Regions from separate parts of the Paenarthrobacter sp. 10L412 genome, predicted to be linked through region 1. Evidence: riboswitches for the same ligand, from Rfam matches in the RefSeq annotation. Region 1 holds a riboswitch; the other holds the start of a gene.
The links. A riboswitch is a leader RNA that binds a small molecule or an ion and turns the genes downstream of it on or off. The one in region 1 is predicted to bind cyclic di-AMP.
Positions count from the first base shown of each region.

Region 2: another riboswitch for cyclic di-AMP. It lies ahead of AC1DD7_RS16805 (NlpC/P60 family protein); the one in region 1 lies ahead of AC1DD7_RS07095 (aggregation-promoting factor C-terminal-like domain-containing protein).

Region 1 is NZ_JBFTJT010000005.1:95,437-98,837, forward strand. Features, by position in the region: gene AC1DD7_RS07085 (response regulator transcription factor) at 1-237, shown strand, start outside; gene AC1DD7_RS07090 (sensor histidine kinase) at 241-1,734, shown strand; cyclic di-AMP (ydaO/yuaA leader) riboswitch at 1,869-2,026, shown strand; gene AC1DD7_RS07095 (aggregation-promoting factor C-terminal-like domain-containing protein) at 2,032-2,847, shown strand; gene AC1DD7_RS07100 (MerR family transcriptional regulator) at 3,032-3,401, shown strand, end outside.
Region 2 is NZ_JBFTJT010000011.1:138,023-141,423, reverse strand. Features, by position in the region: gene AC1DD7_RS16810 (FAD-binding protein) at 1-301, shown strand, start outside; gene AC1DD7_RS16805 (NlpC/P60 family protein) at 446-1,210, opposite strand; cyclic di-AMP (ydaO/yuaA leader) riboswitch at 1,214-1,382, opposite strand; gene AC1DD7_RS16800 (copper resistance CopC family protein) at 1,557-2,180, opposite strand; gene AC1DD7_RS16795 (NCS2 family permease) at 2,294-3,401, shown strand, end outside.

The DNA of each region.
Region 1 (3,401 bases):
GAGGACATCCAGCTCACGGCAACGCAGTTTGAGCTGCTTCGTTACCTCATGGAAAACCCCAAGCGCGTAGTCAGCAAGGCACAGATCCTGGACCGCGTCTGGGACTATGACTTCGGCGGACAGGCCAACATCGTGGAACTGTACATTTCCTACCTGCGCAAGAAAATCGAAGCCAACCACCCGCCAATGATCCACACCATCCGTGGCGCCGGCTACGTCATCAAGCCTGCGGACTGAATCTTGTCCACCCCTTCAGGAGCAACCCGCAAGACCCAGCGGAACTGGCTCAATCCCTCCACCTGGCATCTGCGCACGCGGTTGGTCCTGGTGGCGATGGCGTTGTTGGTTGCCATTTGTGGCGCAGTTGGAGTGGTTAGCTACGCCTCCATGGACATGTACTTCAACAAACAACTCGACAAGCAGTTGGAGCAGGCGTCAAGCCGCGCGAATGACTTCGGCAGGCCGCCGTCGAACTTTCCCTCAAGCGGGCGGCCGGATCCGCTGGAGGCCCGCGGCCAAGGTGCCGGGACCCTCAACGCGAGGATCGATGGTTCCACCGTCATTAACTCGGGCCTGTTAAACGCAAACGGCCGTCGCGTCGCACTCTCGGCAGAAGACAAGCAGGTCCTGCTCTCACTCCCCCGCGACAACCGGCCTGTGGACCGTTCATTGTCCAACGGCGACTACCGGCTGGTGGCTGTTGAGACCACCTACGGCGACGTCATTGTGACGGGCTTGCCGTTGGCTGACAAGCAAAACGCCGAGGCCTCGCTGGTTTGGACCATGGTGTTTGTTTCCCTGGGCGGCCTGGTGCTGATCGGCCTCGCCGGTACCGTCATCATCCGCCGGACCATGCGCCCGCTGGAGCAACTCTCGGAGGTTGCAACCAAAGTATCGCGCCTTCCCCTCGACGCCGGTGAGGTGGCACTCGCGGTGCGCGTACCGCCGTCGGCCTCCCATCCTGGAACTGAAGTGGGCAGCGTTGGCCACGCTTTAAACCAAATGCTCAACAACGTTTCCAGGGCCCTGGAAGCCCGTCAGGAGAGCGAAACCAAGGTCAGGCAGTTTGTTGCCGATGCCTCCCACGAACTCCGGACGCCGCTGACCGCCATCCGCGGATACACGGAGCTGCTTCGTATGACGGAGAACTTCACGGATGACGGCAGGAAGTCGCTGGCACGGGTCCAGAGCCAGTCGGAACGCATGACCACGCTTGTGGAGGACCTGTTGCTGTTGGCGCGCCTGGACGAAGGCCAGCCGCTGAAGGTCACGGATGTGGACCTGACGCAGCTGGTGATCGAGACCGTCAGCGACGAAAAGGTGATGGCACCGGACCACATCTGGAAGCTCCAACTCCCTGACGAGCCCATTACGGTGCGCGGGGACGCAACCCAGCTGCATCAGGTGTTGGCCAATCTGCTCTCCAACGCCCGCAAGCACACCGATCCAGGTACCACGGTGCTCACAGGCGTCACGCTTTCCGCGGACGGTAGCGCGGTGGTCACGGTCACTGACAACGGGCCTGGTATTCCTCTTGGGTTCCAAGGCCGTATTTTCTCGCGTTTTGCCCGGGCTGACGCGGCGAGATCAGGCTCGGAAGGAACCTCCGGATTGGGCTTGTCAATCGTCGAATCCATCGTCCAGGCGCATGGCGGAAGTGTGGAAGTAACGTCCCAGCCGGGACGCACGGAATTCGCTCTTCGCTTCCCCACAGCTTCGAACGAACGAATATAACGAATCAGGCAACATGACGCGCCGTGAACGTGATCTCTGTTACCCAAATGTGACTTAAGCCGAAACCTCCTGTACCTTCGAAAGGGTGGGTCGCCCCTAACTGGCCCACACCCGGGATGCGCCGAGCTCTGCCACTTCCCGGAGTTCCGTTCTCATTCGAGGCAGAGACGGGGGACCCAGAGTCTCCGGGCACAGTACTTTCCTTGCCCTTGGGGTGAAGCCGCAGCTACGCGCGCGGCCGGATGACCTCATCCGAACCCGACAGCTAACTCCGCAGGCGCTGAGAGGTAATCACACATGTCTGAATTCAACGATCAGACGCGCCCTTCCGCGCGTCACCGTGACGAACACAATGCTCCCCTGACGAAGTCGCAAACCGTTCTGAAGAACGCTGCACGCCGCGGCAAGACCGGGCAACGAATGTCCGTTGTTGCAGGAGTCGTTGCCGCAGCATTGGGCGTCGCATCGCTCGGCCAAGCCGCAAACGCCGCATTCAATCTCCCCGAAACGAGCCAGGCGTCCGAGACGCAGGCTACCGCCCAGATCAGCAACAAATCAGCGGAAATCTCTGCTTCTTTGGATGCCGCTGCCAAGAAGGGCGCAGCCGACAGGGCTGCCGCAGACCAAGCTGCCGCAGCACAAGCAGCTGCTGCCGAGAAGGCTGCGGCCGAGAAAGCCGCCGCCGACCAGGCTGCTGCCGCACAGGCCGCCGCCGAGAAGGCTGCCGCTGATGCAGCCGCCAAGCAGGCTGCCGATGCCGCCGCCGCTGCAGCCGCGGCCGCTGCCGCAGCTCCCAAGGCCGTGGACGATCCCGCTGCTGCCAAGGCATACGCCGCCAGCATCCTCGCCAGCTACGGCTGGGGTCCGGGCGAAATGACTGCCTTGAACACCCTGTGGGAGAAGGAATCCAACTGGCGGACCACGGCGACCAACGCGTCCAGTGGTGCCTACGGAATCGTGCAGTCCCTGCCGGCTTCCAAGATGGCAACTGCCGGCGCTGACTGGGAGACCAACTACCAGACCCAGATCAAGTGGGGCCTGAACTACATCAAGGAACGCTACGGCTCCCCCTCGGCAGCCCTCGCCTTCCACCTGGCCAACAACTGGTACTAAGCCAACTCAATAGGCAGGTTTGAGCCCACCCCAGCGGGCTCAAACGTGCAGGGCCTGATTACCGCCCCGTTTTCCGCCGTCGCAGCAGTGATTACTGCAGCTAACGGCGGGAACCGGGGCGGTTTTCGCGTTCAGGTGACGACGACTTGCACCTGACGTTACGTCAGGACTTAGCGTTGTGCTCATGACGGGAACAAGAGGATCCGGACCGTGGAGCATCGGTGAGCTGGCCACAGCGTGTGGCGTCAGCGTGCGGACGCTCCACCACTACGACGAGATCGGGCTGCTGTCCGCAAGCCAAAGGACAGCGTCCGGTCATCGCCGGTATTCGGAGGCCGACCTGCGCCGGCTATACCGGATCAGATCGCTTCAGATGCTGGGCCTTCCGCTCGCGGCCATCGGCAAGGCGCTGCAAACGCCGGAGGATGATCTGGAGTCCTTTCGAGGCCTCCTCCAACAGCAGCTGGTCCATGTGCAGGAGCACGCCCGGCAACTCCAAGCGCTCCAAAACCGTTTGGGCGAGCTGTTGTCACGCATGGACGGACGCGCCATGC
Region 2 (3,401 bases), on a different contig from region 1:
CCCCCTTGAATCCACCCCACGGCAATGGGCCGTGCATACGGCCAGCGGAGTTCTCCTGGCAGACCACATCGTGGTGACGCGCTGCGCCCAGAGCCAGTTACGCCGAATGCTTGCCGATCTGGGAATCGCCATAGGCCAGAACTTCGTGGCAGCCATGCGTGCCGTCGGGATGCACTTGGTGGGCGTTGGGGAACTTATTACACCCACGCCCAAGGAAGTACTACGGCAAGCCAAGGCAGTGGGGCAAGCGATCTCATCCAAAGTGGCCCTCCCGGCCGGGCCTGGCATCGCCCTTGCCTAGAACCCCTTGCCTGGAACCCTGGCTTGGAAACCGTTGAGCCAACCGAGGCCTGTTCCTAAAACGAACAAAAGTTAACTCTGAAGACCGGTACCTCCGAAGACATGAGTCCTCGAAGGCACCGGCCTTTGAGTTGGAGCGTGAAGCTTAGGCGCCAGCGCGTACGTACGTGATGGGGCCGGTTGCGGTGAGCCAGCTGATCGGGTGGATGCCCGTCTGGTTGCCGTTGATGCCACCGCTGATGGCCTGGCCGTTGCCGATGTAGATGGCTACGTGGCCGGACTGGACGATCATGTCACCGGGCTGGGGGTCGCTGACAACCTTGCCGTAGTTAAGGAACTGCATGGGTGCGAGGTCGCCAACCGGGATACCTGCGGAGCCGAGGGCCCGTTCCACCATGGCGGTGCAGTCCTGCATGATGCCGATCTGGGCGTAAGCCGAGGCGACCATAGCGGCGTTGACGCCACCAACAGCCGGAGCTGCAGCAGCAGGCGCGGCTGCCACCGGAGCGGTAGCCGTAGTGGTTACAGCGGCCTGGACGGTAGCCGTTGCGGCCTTGGCCACCGGAGCGGGAGCAACGGGAGCCGGCTTTTCAATAACGGGAGCCGCTACGGAAGCAACCGCGGGGCGCTCGAAGTTGATGGTGGCCGTGGATGCGGCCGTAACAACCTTGGTGGGACCCTCGGAGACGGTCTCGGCGACAGTAGCAGGGCTGGAGTCGCGCTGAACGGGGGTCTCTGCAGCGTGGGCAGCGATGGAACCCGTCAGGACGAGGCCTGAAGCTGCTGCGATGACAGCCGCTTGGCGACCTGCGCCGGATGCGTTGCTGGCAACAGCCTTGGAGATGGAGATGAACGGATTAGGACGTACGCTGTCCGCCTTACGACGGCCGCGAAGAATGCGTGAAGACATGAAAGAGCCTCTCCCGATGCCTGCGAGGTTAGCTGTCGGATTCGGATGGGAGTCACCCGGCCACTATCCCCCGCTGTGCAGCGGAAGCTTCGTGACTTCACCCCAAGGCGCGCTCTGAAAGCGGGCCAAAATGGGTTCCCCGTCTCTGCCGTAGGTTTGTCTGCGAACGGATTCCGGACTGCGGCAGAGCTAGGCAATCAGGCCGGAAATGCCCGTTACGTGGAACAGGCACAGGTACAACCGTACGGGAAGATCACTTCAAAGTCACATTTACGTAACGAGCAGTTCGTTTTTGGCGTGTCGCAGTGACCGTTTCGAGATCTTCGCAAGTATGTAGAAAACCCTGCTATTCCGGGGAATTTTCCCCATCCGCGTCGTTGGGAGCCGCTAGCTTCTTCCGGGCTGTAACAGCGAGGAAGATCACGAGACCGATCGCCACCACAGCGAGGCCAACGATGCTCCAGGGGAAGGGTTGGGAAGCTGCCGGAGCCGGCTCAGTATTTTCCGTACCGGGGGCTGCTGTTCCCGCCGTCGGAACAGCAGCCGAAGCCGAGGGGGAGGCGCCTGCTGAGCCGCTCGCCGTCGTCGTGCTTGTCCCGGAAACTGTGAACTTGAAGGTTCCCTCGATCGGGTGGGAGTCTGAACTGACCACGCGCCACACCACCGTGTATTCCCCGGCTGGAGCGCCCGGGCGCAGCTTCTGGACAGCCATGTTGTCGATGATTTCCACTGCGCCATCTGCCCAGTTTTCGCCCCCAGCGGTGACAGTCACGCCCGAACCGATGGCCAGTGGCCGGTTGTTGAACGTGATGGATACCGACGCCGGCACTTCAGCCACCCGGGCACCGTTTGCCGGAGTTGTTGATTCGGCGACGTCATGCGCGGAGGCCGGAGCGGCTCCCAGCAGCAACGCGGAAGCGAAAGCGAGAGCGGCTACGACGGCGGCCAGAAGCGGGCGGCTGGTACGCATGGGGCGGTTTCTCCTAGTGTTGGCTTCCTTACAGACTAGGCGAATCGTCCCAACGCCCCACATCAGCGGGCATAGGATTTGAGAGCAAACTCCCCCGATCCCCGGAGACCTTCATGCTTAAACAAGGTTCTGCAATCGACCGCTACTTCAAGATCTCCGAGCGCGGGTCCACATACTCGCGGGAAATACGTGGCGGCTTCGCGACCTTCTTCGCCATGAGCTACATCGTGGTGTTGAACCCGCTGATCCTCTCCGGGGCAGACTCAAGCGGGGCATCGCTCGGTTTCACGGCCGTAGCGGCAACCACTGCCTTCGTGGCGGGCATCCTCACCATCCTCATGGGCGCCTGGGCCAAGCACCCCTTCGCCGTGGCAACGGGCCTGGGAGTGAACGCATTCGTCGCCGTAACGGTTGCCTCCCACCCGGAGCTGACATGGCCGGACATGATGGGGCTGGTGGTGCTTTCGGGTGTCACCATGCTCATCCTGGTACTCACCGGATTCCGCACGGCCGTTTTCAGAGCCGTCCCGGAAGCCCTCAAGACGGCGATCGTGGTGGGCATTGGCCTCTTCATCGCCTTGATCGGACTGGTCAACGCAGGTTTTGTCCGACGTATCCCGGACGCCGCAGGCACCACGGTCCCGCTCGGCCTTGGCGTGGATGGCAAGCTGATGGGCTGGCCGACGTTGGTGTTCGCTGTCGGACTGGTCCTGACCATCGCGTTGGTGGTGCGAAAGGTCCGCGGCGCAATCCTGATCGGCATCGTGGTGTCCACCGCCCTGGCCGCCATCCTTGAATTCACGCTCCACATTGGCCCCAGCTTCGACGGAAAGAACGTCAACCCGCGCGGCTGGTCCCTGGTGGCTCCCACACTTTCCGAATGGGGCGCACCGGACCTCTCCCTGATCGGCAAAGCCAACCCCTTCGGCGCGTTCGAACATCTCGGTTTTGTGGCTGCTGCGCTGCTGGCCTTCGTGATCCTCCTCAGCATCTTCTTCGACGCCATGGGCACCATGGTGGGCCTGGCCAACGAGGCAGGAACCGTGGACGAGCACGGCAACATTCCCAACGTGGACCGCGTCCTGCAGGTTGATGCCCTGGGCGCAATCGTCGGTGGCGGCGCGTCCGTTTCGTCCAACCAGATCTTCGTTGAGTCGGGCGCGGGCATTGGCGAGGGTGCCCGCACCGGTCTCGCCTCCATCGTCACGGGCCTGCTCTTCC